4 regions of the Pontibacillus sp. HN14 genome follow, and region 2 is predicted to be linked to each of the others. Evidence: predicted binding sites of a transcription regulator. Region 2 holds the regulator's gene; each other region holds the start of a gene.
What was found. The regulator Rex, encoded in region 2, represses fermentation and respiration genes when NADH is low (regulators of the CRP and FNR family bind a similar motif). The targets are predictions, from matches to a motif close to TTGTGAAATATTTCACAA.
Positions count from the first base shown of each region.

Region 1 (4,183 bases), on a different contig from region 2:
TCTTGTACTCGATGATGCAACGTCTGCTGTTGATATGGAGACAGAACTTCAAATCCAAAAAGCATTAAAAGAGGTTATGGAAGGCCGCACTACCTTTATCATTGCGCACCGTATTTCCTCTTTAAAACACGCGGATGAGATTCTAGTACTAGAAGACGGTCGAATAGTCGAGCGTGGAGTCCATGACGAACTGTTAGACAACGGAGGTCCATATCAACGGATCTATGATATTCAATACCAGGATAAAGAAGCGATTCTTCAAGCTTCTAATCAAGGATAAGGGGGGAGAGACATGGCGAAAGCACCGAAACAAGAATATAAAAGTCCTCATCTCGAGCGTTTTAAATATACGCAAGATCAGGCCATTGAAAAGCCTTTTAACTGGCAGCAGATGGGGAGAATGCTAGAGTATCTAAAGCCATACTCAAAAAAACTGCTCCCTGCCGCGATCATTGCTATGTTTATATCAACGATCGTAAGACTGATTGTACCTGTATTAATTGGTAAAGTTGCGATTGATCTTGCAATTGAAGAGGAAAATACCAATTTACTTATTCAACTCGTAATCGGTATCTCTATTTTATATATATTAAGTTTTATAGGGAATACGTTACGGATTAAATGGGTGAATATATTAGGACAGAACGTCATTTATGATTTAAGGAAGCACTTATTCTCACACGTCCAACGATTGTCACACAAGTTCTTTGATAATCGATCAGCAGGTTCCATTCTTGTTCGAATTATGAATGATATCAATTCATTACAAGAGCTTTTTACAAACGGAATCATTAACCTCTTAATGGATGTTGTTACATTAGTAGGGATTGTCGTGATCTTGCTTGTATTAAGTCCTAAACTTGCACTAGCAATCATGGTCATCTTGCCAATCATGGTTTTTATTTCAACAAAACTACGCCGAAACATCAGGCGCTCATGGCAAGATGTACGAATTCAGCAATCCCGTCTAAACTCTCACTTAAATGAAAGCATTCAGGGGATTCGCATTACCCAATCATTCTCTCAGGAGAAAGAAAACACGGAATATTTTAATGGGGTAAATAGTGATAACTTTGAATCATGGCGGAATGCCACGAAGAAAAGTGCTATGTTCCGACCGTTCGTTGAGATGAGTAATGCGGTTGGTACGGTCATCCTGATCTCATATGGTGCATTTTTAATTATTAACGACCAGATAACGGTTGGTACATTTGTTACGTTCTCTACGTTTTTAGGAATGTTTTGGGAGCCTATTTCAAGACTCGGACAGATGTATAATCAACTACTTATGGCCATGGCTGCCTCAGAACGAATCTTTGAATTCTTAGATGAAGAACCGAATGTAGAAGATCGGAAAGACGCAGTAGAACTGCCAGATATGAAAGGTCATGTTGAATTTGATCATGTTCGTTTCTCATATGATGAGGATCGTGTAGCCTTACATGATATTTCCCTAGAGATTAAGCAAGGTCAAACTGTAGCGCTTGTAGGTCATACAGGAAGCGGGAAGTCCACAATCGCTAATCTGATTAGCCGCTTTTACGATCCTACTGATGGATCAGTTAAGATCGATGGAAATGACTTAAGAAACGTTAAGTTAAACAGTGTGCGTCAGCAAATTAGTGTCGTTCTTCAAGATACGTTTATCTTCTCTGGTACGATTATGGAGAACATTCGCTTTGGACGCCCTGATGCTACAGATGAAGAAGTCATGGAATCTGCTAAAGTAGTAGGTGCGGATGATTTCATTCAACGTCTCGCTAATGGTTATGAAACAGAGGTAGAAGAGCGTGGGAATATTCTTTCTGCCGGAGAGCGTCAACTGTTATCCTTTGCGCGTGCTTTACTAGCGGATCCGAAAATCTTGATATTAGACGAAGCAACTTCGTCCATTGATACAGAGACAGAAGTGAAAATTCAAAACGCATTGAACCGATTATTAAAAGGGCGAACAGCCATTATAATTGCTCACCGTCTATCTACGATTCGTGATTCTGACAATATTATTGTGCTAGAGCATGGACGTATTTTAGAACAAGGCAATCATAGTGAGTTAATGGAGCTCAAAGGGGAATACTTTGAGCTCGTTAAAACACAATTCCAGATGCTCGATGCTATGTAACAAAGAAACTCTAACCTCATTAGGTTAGAGTTTTTTTATGGAGATCACTCTTAATAAATGAGTTTGTGAAATATGTCACAAAACTGTCATTCGTACATTCCCAAAGAAAATGAATGAGGGTTTATACTATAACTACATTGGAAATAGGGTAAAGAGCCCATAACGATAAATGAACCAAATGGTTTAATACATGAAGGGGGTCAGGCACAATGGAATTAGATAGTGCCATGATGAGCCGGATGTTAACAAGCTTAACTCTGGTTTTCCATATTATTTTTGCCACGGTAGGTGTCGGGATTCCTGTTATGATTTCGATTGCGGAATTTGTGGGAATTAAAAAGAAAGACCCTAACTACACGCTGCTTGCAAGACGTTGGACACGAGGATTTACGATTACAGTAGCTGTCGGGGTTGTAACGGGGACAGCTATTGGATTACAGCTTTCATTATTGTGGCCTAGCTTTATGCAAGTTGCGGGAAATGTCATTGCTCTGCCACTGTTTATGGAAACCTTTGCTTTTTTCTTTGAAGCTATATTCTTAGGGGCTTATTTATATACGTGGGATCGTTTTAAGAATCCGATCTATCACTGGTTACTCTCTATACCTGTTATTATCGGATCGACCATGTCGGCCTTCTTTATTACAACGGTCAATGCTTTTATGAATACACCTCAAGGGTTTGAATTAGAAGGCAGAACGTTAACCTCCGTTGATCCACTTGCAGCGATGTTCAATCCGGCTACACCAACAAAGGTGTTCCACGTGGTGACATCAAGCTACTTAACGTCAGCTGCCATATTAGCAGCGATCGCTGCTTTTGCTATTTTAAAGAAGAAGTCGTCAGCTTATCATAAAAAAGCTTTAAAGCTTACGATGGTAGCGACTTTTATATTCGCGATCATGACAGCAGTGGCGGGGGATTTGTCTGCTAAATTCCTTGCAGATGAACAACCAGAGAAATTAGCTGCTGCTGAATGGCACTTTGAAACAGAAGAGAAAGCAGACCTGGTTGTATTTGGTACCTTAAATGAGGATAATGAAGTACAAAATGCTATTCGATTACCAAATGCCTTGAGCTTTTTAGCACACGGATCTTTTGATAGTGAAGTAACAGGACTAAATGAGTTTCCTGAAGATGAAACACCACCACTTTGGATTCACTATATGTTTGATTTAATGGTGATGCTTGGCATGTATGCCTTAGGAGTATCGTTCTTGTATCTGCTATTAACTAAGATTAAGAAATGGAATCAACACAACAAATGGATACTTTGGTTGATTGTCATTAATGGTCCAGGAGCGATGTTAGCAGTGGAATTTGGTTGGATCTTTGCAGAAGTTGGTCGTCAACCATGGATTCTGAGAGGATTTATGAAGGTAGCAGAAGGAGCAACTACCTCTCCTAATGTTGGGTGGATGTTCTTATTATTCTTAGCTTTATATATCGTTCTTGGTATAGGGGCTGTATCTGTACTAAGGAAAATGTTCAAACACAATCCTGCCGAACTTGAGTTAGAAAAACGGTATCCTCAGGTAGAGAAAGGTGGGGATCTTAAATGAGCTATGAAATGATTGGGATCACAGTCTTATGGATCTTTTTATATGGTTATCTAATCGTAGCATCTGTGGATTTTGGGGCAGGTTTCTTTGCTTATTATGCGAAAGTCACCAAACAAGACCACATCATTAACCAACTTATTAGTCGCTATTTATCACCTGTATGGGAAGTTACGAACGTGTTCTTTGTCTTCTTTTTCGTGGGGCTCGTCGGTTTCTTCCCTGATTCAGCCTATTATTTTGGTCAGTCCCTTCTTATACCTGGTAGTATTGCCATTGTGTTATTAGCTATTCGAGGATCATTTTACGCTTTTGAAAACTATGGGTCTAAAAAGAGTAATGTCTTCATGTTTTTATATGGCGCCACAGGATTACTCATTCCGGCCTCACTCTCAACAGCTATGACCATCTCAGAAGGTGGCTTTATAGAGGAAACGGATAATGGGGTACGCCTATTAACGGGTGAATTGTTAACAAGTCCATATTCATGGAGCGTTGTCTT
Region 1 covers NZ_JAJOLR010000001.1:400,482-404,664, forward strand. Annotated here, with positions in the region: gene LQ226_RS02050 (ABC transporter ATP-binding protein) at 1-280, shown strand, start outside; gene LQ226_RS02055 (ABC transporter ATP-binding protein) at 293-2,122, shown strand; gene LQ226_RS02060 (cytochrome ubiquinol oxidase subunit I) at 2,332-3,684, shown strand; gene LQ226_RS02065 (cytochrome d ubiquinol oxidase subunit II) at 3,681-4,183, shown strand, end outside.
Region 1: the regulator Rex is predicted to act here: its motif matches at 2,186-2,203, upstream of LQ226_RS02060 (cytochrome ubiquinol oxidase subunit I).

Region 2 (4,183 bases):
AATGGGATAGCTAACGCAATCACGACAGCTGATACTAGAAAGGCTTCATTCAGCGTCTGTAGCGTGGCTTCTGTCATATTAGCTTCACCCGCTGCAATGACCGCACGTCTTGTTTCGTAGTAGATCGAGAAGAATACGATACCGAAAGAAGACGTCATCTGTCTTAGTACGTTGTTCATCGCGGACCCCTGTGCGACAAGCTCATCTGGTATAGCATTCATACCAGCCGTTGTGGCCGGCATATTGCTGAGTCCCATACCGGCTCCGCGAACCGCGTTTAATAGAAGAATGAGCCAGTAAGGCGTCGACAGCTCCAGGAATCCGAGCGCTGTTGTAGCCGAAGCCATTACGAATAACCCAATCGGAATAACCGATTTCGGTCCTCTCTTATCAAGGATCCGTCCACCAATGGACATGGATACACCGCTTAGCGCTGCAGCCGGGAGAAAGAGAAGTCCGGTCATAATCTCACTTAAGCCGTATACGTTCTGAATGAGAAGCGGCAATAAGAAGATTCCTGAGAATAGCCCAATCGAAGCCGCTCCTGTCACGACAACAGACACGGCATAGGTCGGAACTTTAAAGACAGATAAGTTGAGCAGCGGTTGTTTCTTTCGGTTCTCCACCAGAACAAACGCCACAACAGAAAGAATCCCAACAACGATCAGGCTTATGTTACTAGCCGTTAGTAACGTCTCTAATTCCTTCCCTCTTCCAAGTGCAAAGAGAATTCCTCCGACACCAATCGTCACCAAAATAAAGCCAATGGTGTCGAATTTAAGAGAAGGATTTTTTTCCGTTTCGACTAAATATTTAGAAGATAAAATAATACCAATCAGTCCAAAAGGAATATTAAATAAGAATAAAAAAGGCCAATCAAAAAACTGAATAATGACGCCACCTACCGTTGGACCTATGGCAGGTGCAACCATCGCAGCAACCCCATATACACCAACAGCCAGTCCTCGCTCGTGCTTTGGAAAGGCATTAAAGATCAGCGCCATGGCAATAGGCATCATTAAACCACCGGCAACCCCTTGTACAGCCCGTGATAGAATAACGAGGCTCAGGGTAGGCGATAAAGACCCCGATACAGAACCGATTAAGAAGATCACAAGACCTGTTACATACACTTTCTTCTTTCCGAAACGGTCCCCAAGAAAACCGGTTAACGGCATCGTCATCCCCATGGCTACCATAAAGATCGTGAGCATCCACCCTACACTTACAGCATCAGCATCGAATATCTCCATAAAGCGCGGAAGCGTCGGATTCAGCATGCTGTTGTTTAAAATGACTGTAAATGTTCCAAATAAGACGGATACAACGACGAGCCATTTACTTGATAATTTGCTCATGCTGCGTCCCTTCTTTCATTTCAGATTCTTTCGATGTTCGAACTATTTTCTACTATATCACATATCCCGATCCTCAAAACCAATTCGACCTTATTGAAAGCAGACTACAATTAAATAGGAAAACAAGCACAAAAAAAGAGGCTTATTCAGCCCCTTTTGGTTCCTCTTCTGATGCCTCTTCATGATCGAGAGGATAATGTTTTAGAAAGTATGCTAGTGCCTGCAACTCTACAGCCAGATCTATGTGGTGGACACGTATTCCCTCTGGAACGGATATACGCGCTGGTGTGAAGTTTAAGACACCAATGATCCCCGCCTCAACAAGGCGATCAGCAATTCTTTGGGCTTCGTTGGCCGGAACAGTTAAGATCGCAACAGAGATCCCATCTGAGAGGTGCTCTTCTAGTTGATCAATATGGTAGACCGGTACACCACCTATATCGTTCCCGACTTTCTCTTCCTGCGCATCAAAAGCCATCTCAATCTTTGTATTGTTGTTCTTAGTGAAATTATAATGTAAAAAGGCGGTCCCTAAATTCCCAACACCAATTAAGGCGACTCGTGTCACCTCGTCTTGGTCCAGGGTCTTACGGAAGAATGTAAGTAAGTAGTTCACATTATAGCCGTATCCTTTCTTCCCTAATGCCCCGAAGTACGAAAAGTCACGGCGAATAGTAGCCGAATCAACCTTAACGGCTTCACTCAACTCTTTAGATGATACTCTTTGTTTACCTTGACTGTGAAGGTTATTAATAAAGCGATAATATAAGGGCAGTCGCTTAGCTGTCGCTTGTGGTATTTTTGCCTGGTCTAGCTCCATCTCTTATCCCCCTCATTTCATACCGTAACAAGTGTAGCTATTCCATATAGGCCACACCGTTAACGCTTCCATTTTCTATAACCACTACTGCAGGATCATGTGGAATCATCCTTGTTATAAAAATCTCGCGTATTTTATTTCTTGTTTCTCTGATGGATTGTCCTTATTAATTGTAAAGAAATGTTTCTAATTTCACAAACATCCCGACCACAACCAATAACCCTTATCCCCTCAACGTACGAACCTTGCTTCACACGCGTTCCGTAAGATACACTTAACTCATTGAGGTGAACGATCATGATTCTTATGCAAATGAATAATATTACAAAACGCTTCGGCGCTGATCTTATTCTATCGAATATTAAATTAGAAGTACACACCAATGACAGAATTGCCATTGTTGGCCGTAATGGAGCAGGAAAATCGACCTTGCTCAAAATTATGGCAGGAGAGCTTTCATATGAAGAAGGTGAGCTCCATAAACCGAAAGAAGCAACACTGGGGTATTTAGAGCAGCACACCGGACTCGAATCCGACAAAAGCATATGGGATGAAATGATCGCCGTGTTCGATCATCTGAAAGCCATGGAGAAACAGCTCCGCCAAATGGAAGAACAAATGGCGAATCCAGATTTGATCAATGATCATGAACAATACCAGAAGCTTTTAAAAGACTATGACGAACTCCAGCTCCGATTTAAAACGGACGGAGGCTACCGATATGAGGCTGACGTAAAAGCTGTCCTGAATGGGCTGAACTTTGGAGATTTCGATTTATCCACACCAATCGCAACGCTTAGTGGTGGTCAGAAGACAAGGCTTGCGTTAGGTAAACTCTTACTATCAAAACCTGATATCCTCGTGCTGGACGAGCCAACGAACCACTTAGACATCGATACGTTGAATTGGTTAGAGCAGTATTTGCAGGGCTATCCAGGTGCCGTTGTCATCGTCTCCCACGACCGCTACTTCCTTGATAAAGTGGTCAATGTCGTGTATGAGATCTCCTATCAATCTTCTGAGAAATTCCACGGCAACTACAGCAAGTACCTTGATGCGAAAGCTGCCAATTATGAACGCGATCTGAAACAGTTTGAGAAACAACAAACGGAAATGAAACGGATGGAAGATTTCATCCAAAAAAATATGGCCCGAGCTTCCACAAGCAAACGAGCCCAAAGCAAACAGAAACAACTCGAGAAGATGGAAAAGGTGGATAAGCCTAAAGGCGATCAAAAGTCAGCTAAGTTCTCCTTCGACATCAACAGAAGAAGCGGTAATGATGTATTGAAAGTCCGTGACCTTTCTTTCCAATACGAGGAAAGTCAAAAGCCTGTCTTTGAACATGTATCCTTTGACGTAAACCGGACAGAGCGTCTTGCCCTTGTCGGACCAAACGGTGTTGGTAAAACAACGCTTCTAAAGAACATTATTGAGAAGTTCTCCCCTACAGGTGGTACGATTCAATACGGAACGAACTTGCAGATTGGCTATTATGACCAGGAACAGGCGCAGCTCAATTCTACCAAGACTGTCCTTCATGAACTATGGGATGAATACCCGTTAATGGATGAGAAGGATATCCGTACCGTGCTTGGAAACTTCCTCTTCACAGGAGACGACGTTTTAAAGACCGTTAACTCATTAAGTGGCGGAGAAAAAGCGAGAATCGCACTGGCGAAGTTGATGCTTGAGAAATCAAACTTCCTTGTATTGGATGAGCCAACGAACCACTTAGATTTAGATAGTAAAGAAGTGCTTGAAGCGGCTCTAATGGATTACCCAGGAACGATTCTATTTGTCTCCCACGACCGTTACTTTATTAACCGTATCGCTACACAAGTGTTAGAGCTAAACGGAACAGATACAAAGCTTTACCTTGGAGACTACGATTACTATTTAGATAAAAAGCAAGAAGCCAGGGACATCGCTGAATATGAAGCACAGCAAAACCCTACACAAGAGAAAGAAGCTAAAGACTCTAAGAATCAATTCCAACAGAATA
Region 2 covers NZ_JAJOLR010000010.1:3,693-7,875, reverse strand. Annotated here, with positions in the region: gene LQ226_RS19645 (MDR family MFS transporter) at 1-1,358, opposite strand, end outside; gene LQ226_RS19640 (redox-sensing transcriptional repressor Rex) at 1,501-2,178, opposite strand; gene LQ226_RS19635 (ABC-F family ATP-binding cassette domain-containing protein) at 2,476-4,183, shown strand, end outside.

Region 3 (4,183 bases), on a different contig from region 2:
ATATTCGGCAAACGATTCATCTTTGTTCGTTTTATCTTCTGACAGGACGCCGAGGATCACTCCTGTCCGATTTTCTAATGACCAGTCATAATATAGGTTCTCTACATGCAGGTCAGCTACCACGGTTATGGTGGCTTTTAATTCATGCAACACCTGCTTCATTAAGAGATCTCGTGTCTCTTCGACCTTCTGATCGTGCCCTTGAGTACGAAGCACTCGTTCTGTTGGGGTGAGGAAATCCCGAAGATAAAATGTAATAAACGGATGCTTAATGGAAACATAGACCGAAGCCGGCCCTTTGCCATAATGCTCTCGTAAAAGCTTTCCGGTATAACTCGCTAACTCAGCTTGCATAGACTTCTCTTCCATCTCTCTCAACCCTTTTCTCTTGCAGTTTCTATTATTCTTCGATATACCACTTGAGAAAATAAGCTAAACAAAAGATTGCCGAAGCTGCATGTGAGTTGAATTGGAGCGTTCAAAAAAGCCAAAGAAGGCTGACCTTCGATGGCTTCGGTAGACAGTACTTGTGGTTTTCTATTATTGGAGAAAAGTTTATTCATTTCTCCCACAGCTATTATAACGCTGTTTCCATTATTTTTAAATAATAATGTTAAAACTTGGTGAAACAAAGTTATTTATATATTCATGCTCCATTTAGGAAGCTTGAATATAATACATTTTATGGGGTTGGGAACGCTATGTTTGATGAGAGGTTGGGGTGTCTGGGGAACGACTCGCTTTCCACGGGCCCCACACGAGGTGGGGTCGTTCGACGTTGTCACAGGACGTGACGGTTTTAGTCGAACTTCCGCTTCCTTATATGTTCCTCCTCAATCGCTACGCTCATTCCGGGGTCTCGTCTACCTCTCTCTCCCGTAGGAGTCTCCCCGTTCCCCAGACACCCCTGACTATAGTTTTACGAGCGTCCCCACAGCTGTAGGCATACCTTGAAAATCACCAGTTATTCAACCTTTTACTCAAGCGAAAGTAAAAAGAGTATTCTCCCCCTCTAGATCTAACTTAAACATGCGAGGTTTTGGATGGGCGTTTTTTTAATGGCTTTAGTGCTTTTATGGACATTGGAGCTGGTTGTTTTTTCTGATTTAAGTAGACGTAGACGGCTCCGACAAAGAAACCACCTCCGATGATGTTGCCAAGGGTGACAGGGATTAGGTTATGGATGAATCCTCCCATGCTCACGAGTGCTGTGTGAGGGGATGAGAGGGCTAGTGAGAATAAGGCGATGTTGGCAATGCTGTGTTCATAGCCTGAAATGAAAAAGGTGAACACGAGAAGCATCATCAAGAGAATCTTTGAGATATCTTCTTTGACTTGCATTGGAAGCCATACGGCTAAACACACAAGCCAGTTTGCTAAGATGGCGCGGAAGAATAGTTGAGAAGTCGGGACGTTCATTTTCTTCTCGGCAGCTGCAATGAGCAAGGATTCGTCTGGCAGAATTGTTTGAAGTAAGCCTGTCATGTAGATCATTCCGGTAAAGAATAGGATGCCGACCACATTTCCGGCATAACAGTAGCCCCACACCTTTAGCGTATCCACCCAGGTGGTTTCTTTCTTTAATGAAGACACCGTCATATACATCGTATTGGATGTAAAGAGTTCTGAACCGCCATAAATAATTAAGCAAAAGGCAATCCCGAAGAACAAAGCGTTTATCAAATAGGTTGAAGGTGCATGCTGTTCATAGAACGGTTGGGCCAATTGAAAAGATAGAATAAGTGCAAATCCAATATATATGCCTGCGAGCGCCGCCCTTATTAAATAATGACTCGGGCTCACCTCCACCATTTCTTTCTTCCCTAATGCTTTTTCTATAAGTAGGTCAATCGTTTTCTCCTCCATGTTAACCACCACCTCAATTAACTTGTGAACTATTTCACATATAATCATATGCTTGTTTCCTCTAATCAGCAACTGTTCTCACGATTTTGTCATATATAGAATTTGATAGCGCTTCCGATTCTGATATATATTGACATTTCCTATAGATATGGTTCCTCTTACTAAAAAAACCTCCCATACGTGTGTATGAGAGGTTCCGTATACGTTCATTACTTCTCCAGTTTCGCAGAACCAAAGCCTAGTAAACATCCTAAGATGGCTCCACCTAGTACCTCAACAGGTTGGTGGCCGAGAAGTTCTTTTAATTCTTTCTCACGTTCTACAAATTCAAAGCTAGGAAAGTCACCAGCTAAAGAGGCAAAACTATCTTCTAATTCATTAACAAGGCGTGCAATTTCACCAGTGTGGCGGCGAATGCCTTGTGCATCATACATGACAATTGCTCCGAAGACGGTTGCTAGAGCTGTTTCGGTGTGACGTGTTCCTTTATGAGAAGCTAAGTATGTGGCGAGCGCACACACGCCGGCAGAGTGTGAGCTTGGCATCCCGCCTGTTGTGGCAACCTGCGTTACATCCCATTTTCCTGAAAGCTTCTTATGGGTCAGGATCTTAAGTGCCTGTGCGATTCCAATGGATGAGATCGCGGTCAGAATTCCTCGGTTCATTTTCTTCATCGTTTCTTCCTCCAATCAATCATCTCATCTTCAGTATGGACTTATTTAATTCCATTACCCGATATTGAATGATTTAAGCGGAGAAATAGGCATCTATTCACACAACGGCTATAATCCTTTAAAAGATCACCCTGCCAACCCAGGCCCCATACCCTGTTTCCCACAAGTACAGGACAACCACCATAATACAGAACCAGGCTATTCTCCATACTTTCTCGTTTCGAACAAATTGAATGAAATAAAATACGCCCCAAAGCAAAAATGAGAACACGAGCGCGACCATTGCCGCAACATCTATACCACCTTCACCTATCCCAAACGCAAATAAAACGAGAAGATTGAAACAAAGAAGCACCAGTAAAACCAGTATATTATAGATATGAAAAGCTCTTTTATTCAAAGCTTACCCTCCTCTAAAAAGTTCCCTCACCATTAGGGAATTGGATAAACGGATAAACTGGCCACAAAATATAAGAATAAAATAACGTAGCAAGCACCGTTCAACAGAATTCCAAAGACAGAATAAGAGAATTTCTTTCTCAACCTAATCAGCCCAATTAATCCAAAAACGATCCCAATACCAGGTAATGGCATGAACAAAGCACCCGGAAGAATCATACGATCCGTTAGCACCAAAGCGTTCAGAAACACTAAGAAGATAAGGGCTAGGATGATGGATACCATCCCAAAGCGCGTTTCATTAGAAGAGCCTTTTTTCAATCGTAATTCCATAAGCGCACCTCCCCGACTTTCATATGCTGAATTTCCTTTTTGTCACGTAAAGACAGCAATTCTTCTACAGGTCCTGTCACGACACCGCCATAGATTGTAACGCCGTTCTTGTCTAGGTAATCATTCCGTTCTTTAAGGTCAAGCCACTTGGTCCTGGCTATATCTGTTGCCTGTTCTTCATACTGTTCTAACTCCCTCATAACCCGGAGGAATTGCTCCTTGTTCGAGCTGCCATTATCATCGATTCCTTCACGGGGGGACCATACCCGCTCGTTTGAATCCGTTGGATAACCAATTGGCGTTAGATAGCCGCCTTCTGTGCTTTTACCACTTGCCTCAAGACCTGTGTTAACAGCAAACCACTGCCATTCACTTCGCATGGACCCAAGTAGGTTCAATACTTCTCCTTCCTCATAAAGCTGATCAAAGGATACATATACTTCAGCTACCGTGCCATCAGGCAATGCTTCTAAGCGCTCCCAATCAGAATTGGGTGCAGGGTCATCAGGATGATAAAGCTTTTTCTCTTCTGGATGGGGGATATCAAGTGGTGGATCCCCAATCACATACTCCCGGTCCGGATAATCAGGATAATCCACCTTATCGAGCTCATAAAGCACATCCCAATCTCCAATCCGAACCTTCTCCCCGCCTATTTGTTTGTAGAGATCAAGGGAAAACGTAAGGTTAAAGAATCTGGCGCGAACGTCCAGACGATCGTCATCAATGGTGACATTCGGTTCTGTCAGATAAATGGTTTTCGTTGTGAGATCAACAAGCTTTCCTGCTTTCCCGACATAATACATCTTACTGCCTAATTCAAGAACTGGGATAATGAGGAGTAAAACCGTCAGTACAGTCGCAATCAGGGAAAAGCGCTGGTAGAACCATCCCTTCCGGATGACTTCCTG
Region 3 covers NZ_JAJOLR010000006.1:94,534-98,716, reverse strand. Annotated here, with positions in the region: gene LQ226_RS16830 (Na-translocating system protein MpsC family protein) at 1-369, opposite strand, end outside; gene LQ226_RS16825 (formate/nitrite transporter family protein) at 1,024-1,866, opposite strand; gene LQ226_RS16820 (divergent PAP2 family protein) at 2,076-2,540, opposite strand; gene LQ226_RS16815 (hypothetical protein) at 2,659-2,940, opposite strand; gene LQ226_RS16810 (hypothetical protein) at 2,973-3,272, opposite strand; gene LQ226_RS16805 (anti-sigma factor) at 3,257-4,183, opposite strand, start outside.
Region 3: the regulator Rex is predicted to act here: its motif matches at 1,889-1,906, upstream of LQ226_RS16825 (formate/nitrite transporter family protein).

Region 4 (4,183 bases), on a different contig from region 2:
ACTATGTCGCTCTAATCACAAGAAGGTTTCAGTAATACTGACATGTAGGCAGGCCGTTATGTTTAATGAGGGGCTCTGAGGAACAACTAGTTTTAAATTGTAGTGGGTCTTTACAATGAGAATAGTTCTTTAGATTGAGCTAATAATACCGCATAACATAGCTCTGCGTCTTTGTATATATTCTTTTGAATACGTTCTATACAATCATTGACAGGAAGAAAGCTGACCTCAATCGTTTCATGCGCCTCCAATCTTTGTCCGAGTTGTTCAGAAACCTCATTCGTAAAGAATACATGAGTCACCTCATTAGACATCCAGGGTGCCGGCCACAGCTCACCTATATAGTGTAACTTCCCACAACAAAAGCCTGCTTCTTCCCTAAATTCTCTTCTTGCTGCATCTTCAAGCTTTTCCCCTTCTTCTACTCCCCCTCCGGGTAATTGTGTAATATTCATGTGAAGAGGTTCTCTATATTGGTTAATAAGGATAAAGGTATTCTCTATTTGAGCAAGGACTATTACAGATTCTTCACGATCTTGATTTGTCATTTTTGTTTACCCCTCACTGATATAAGCGTTTAGCTATGATTAGAACCCAATTGATATGTAATGAGAACGTCACCTTTCATAAAAGGGAAGGTGTCCATCAGCCACATAGCATAAGGACTAGTCGTATCAAACTCACCCTCTACCTTTTTTACTCCGGTCCCTTGTGCGAGTGAATATTGTAATTGAATCACATCGTATAACCTATCTATACAATCTATTTCATCTACCCCCAACCATCCTTGTTCCAAGATATCAGGATCGCCGGAATTGTGAAGAAAAGAAAAGCCGGTTACTCCGTCAGTATCTGGATCAAGTAATACAAAGCTCTCCTTTTTCAACACATAATCATTTAATAAAAGTTCCTTCCATTCATAGGGGTTCATATCTTTTACTGGATTTCCTCTATGAGTTTCTTCATATGTTCTTTTAACGAGCATAAACAATTGTTTACTTACCCTTGCGTCCCCCAATGCCCATTCAAGCGTTTTAATATAATCAGTCTTCATTTGTGTACCCTTTACTCCTGTTACATCAAGGCATGAGAGATAGGTTTTACGTAATTCTATGAATCCCTTCTTTTTAAGTTGGTACCCTTTTTCGTGTTCAGATTCGTCTACTATGATTTGAAAAAAACCTTCGTCCGAAACAGGCTTCCATAACCCTTCACCTTCAATCTCACTCCATGAATAACGATCGCTCCGAAAGATATTTATATAGGTCGCATAGGGGTGGAGTTCATTCTTCCATCCAATTAACAAAGCGACTAACTCCTCTTCTATGTATGTTCCATACACCCACTCTAAACCTTGTTGGTTTAAAAGCCCTTTAATCTTCCGCTCATCTTTCCATGTAGCTATGAACTTTTGAAGGTTGTGGGATTGGTATATAGGCTCCATTCTAGTAAACACTTTTCATCTCTTCCTTTCACTTTTACAATCGTCCCACTTACACAAATATAAAGGGCCACTTCTTTAATAGATGCGGCCCTTGTCACTACTTAGTTGTTATCTGACTCCTCTGTGCCCCAATCATACCCAGACTTTTTCCAATTGATTAAGAATAAAGCAGGGGCCAAAATCATTAAAACTGCAATCAATAACTGCATACCCTCTCCCCCTTTGACTACCGTAGCATTTATGCATAAATCTAGTATTCCAAAAACCCACCAAAACATCAACCACAATATTCCATCTAATTGCTTGAAAAGTTCATTTTCTTTATGTAAGATCCTAAACTTCTTCTACACTTAATCTGTTTAACTTTACTCTGGTCTATTTCAGAGTCATTAAAAAAGAGCTTTCCTTTTCTGGTTGAAAGACCTATTCCAGTTAAACTACACTTCCACCTTCATAAGTCCCCACTTCCTTACATAAAGCCTGCAAATAAAAGGTCAATATTATATATCGTAAACAAACCAAGGGCCAAATAGACGAGTGTGATGATATATTCCTTAGACCCTTTGATAAACATCCACTGCATGAAAGCCTCATACCCAAATTGAATGCCAACAATCGCCATGTAATACCACTTAACCTCTTCAGGATCTTCAAAGATCGCATAAGTTAACACGCTGATGGCTATGAGTACAGTCATCCCCCTTCCGAAGCGGTCCACGTGTTTTCCCTTGGTATCTGTAATGGATTGACGTTCGATCTTAAATTTCTTCCTGAGCAAGTATTCCAAACTTAAAATCAACAGCAATAAAATGACTAAAACAACAAAGGTCATATACGTCCACCTCCTACGCGCCTATTATAAACTATTCATAAAAAGCTAAAGTATTAACACTCCTAATTTCTAACCTCGATCTTATGCTCAGAGACTCTAGTACCAAACACTCAATCCCCACATTTTTCCACACCGCCATTTTATAAATTATTTCAGATTTATCACCGATTTACAACGTAATTGGATAAATTTGAACATTGTAAGAACATTCCTTTAAAATACTGTTTTTTACATCATACGGGAGTATAATAAAAGTGTAGAAAGATTGTGAAACACTGAGCATAAAGTAACGAAAATCCTATCACTTAACCGGCGAGGAGGCGTTAGAGATGAACACATCTGTCATCACGCAAAGCAGTCCACCATGGAACGGTTTTAAAGAAGGAAAATGGCAAGATTCCATTGATGTTAGAGATTTTATTTTGCAGAACTACACGCTTTATGAAGGGGATGAAACATTCCTGAAAGGTCCTACATCAAGCTCTGAAATCTTATGGAAGAAGGTCCTGCATTTAACAAATGAGGAACGGAATAAGGGCGGTGTCCTTAATTTAGATACACGAACCGTCTCGACTATTACCTCACATGGCCCGGGCTATTTGGATCAGAGTCTTGAAAAAATTGTGGGGTTTCAAACTGATGAACCTTTCAAGCGGTCCCTCCAACCATTTGGGGGAATCCGAATGGCGGCTGCATCTCTTGAAGCCTATGGATATAAACTTGATGAAGAGGTCGAGAAGATCTTCACCGAATTTCGAAAAACCCATAACCAGGGTGTCTTTGACGCCTATACACCTGAGATGAAATTAGCACGTAAGGCTGGTATTATTACCGGACTCCCTGATGCTTATGGGCGAGGTCGGATTATAGGAGATTATCGACGTATCGCTCTCTACGGTGTGGACCGCTTAATTGAAGAGAAAAAGAAAGATCAAGATAAACTCAGTCAACTAGCTATGACAGAAGAAATTATTCGGGAACGAGAAGAAGTATCTGAACAGCTAAGAGCACTCGATGAACTAAAAGAACTAGGAACGATTTATGGTTATGATATCTCTACACCGGCTCGTACAGCCCAGGAAGCTTTCCAGTGGCTTTACTTAGGCTACCTGGCTGCGATTAAAGAACAAAACGGAGCTGCCATGAGTCTTGGGCGCGTCTCTACCTTTTTTGATATCTATATAGAGCGCGATTTGATGGAAGGCAGACTGACAGAAGAGGCCGCTCAAGAACTTGTTGATCATTTCGTTATGAAACTGCGGCTGGTTAAATTTGCCCGAACACCTGAGTATAACCAACTCTTCAGCGGAGACCCGACCTGGGTTACAGAGTCCATTGCAGGCATGACAGAGGACGGTCGCCCACTAGTGACGAAGAGTTCATACCGATTCTTGCACACGTTAGATAATCTTGGCCCTGCTCCAGAACCAAATTTAACGATCCTGTGGTCAGTGAATCTCCCCCCTGCCTTTAAGAAATATTGTGCAAAGATGTCTATTAAAACAAGTTCCATTCAATACGAGAATGACGACTTAATGAGAGAATACTACGGGGATGACTATGGCATTGCTTGTTGTGTATCGGCTATGGCCATCGGAAAACAAATGCAGTTCTTCGGAGCTCGTGCTAACCTTGCCAAAGCTTTGCTCTATACCATTAACGGGGGAATAGATGAGGTCCTGAAAGTTCAGGTAGCTCCTCAATATCCAGCCATAACATCAGAGTATCTAGACTACGATGAGGTCATGGATAAATATGACAACATGCTAGATTGGTTGGCTGAACTTTACGTTAACACGCTCAACATTATCCATTACATGCACGATAAATATAGCTATGAACGAATTGAAATGGCTCTTCACGACCGGGAGATTCTACGCACGATGGCATGTGGCATTGCAGGGTTA
Region 4 covers NZ_JAJOLR010000001.1:1,313,597-1,317,779, forward strand. Annotated here, with positions in the region: gene LQ226_RS06815 (NUDIX hydrolase) at 111-548, opposite strand; gene LQ226_RS06820 (hypothetical protein) at 578-1,444, opposite strand; gene LQ226_RS06825 (DUF4181 domain-containing protein) at 1,914-2,276, opposite strand; gene pflB (formate C-acetyltransferase) at 2,606-4,183, shown strand, end outside.
Region 4: the regulator Rex is predicted to act here: its motif matches at 2,542-2,559, upstream of pflB (formate C-acetyltransferase).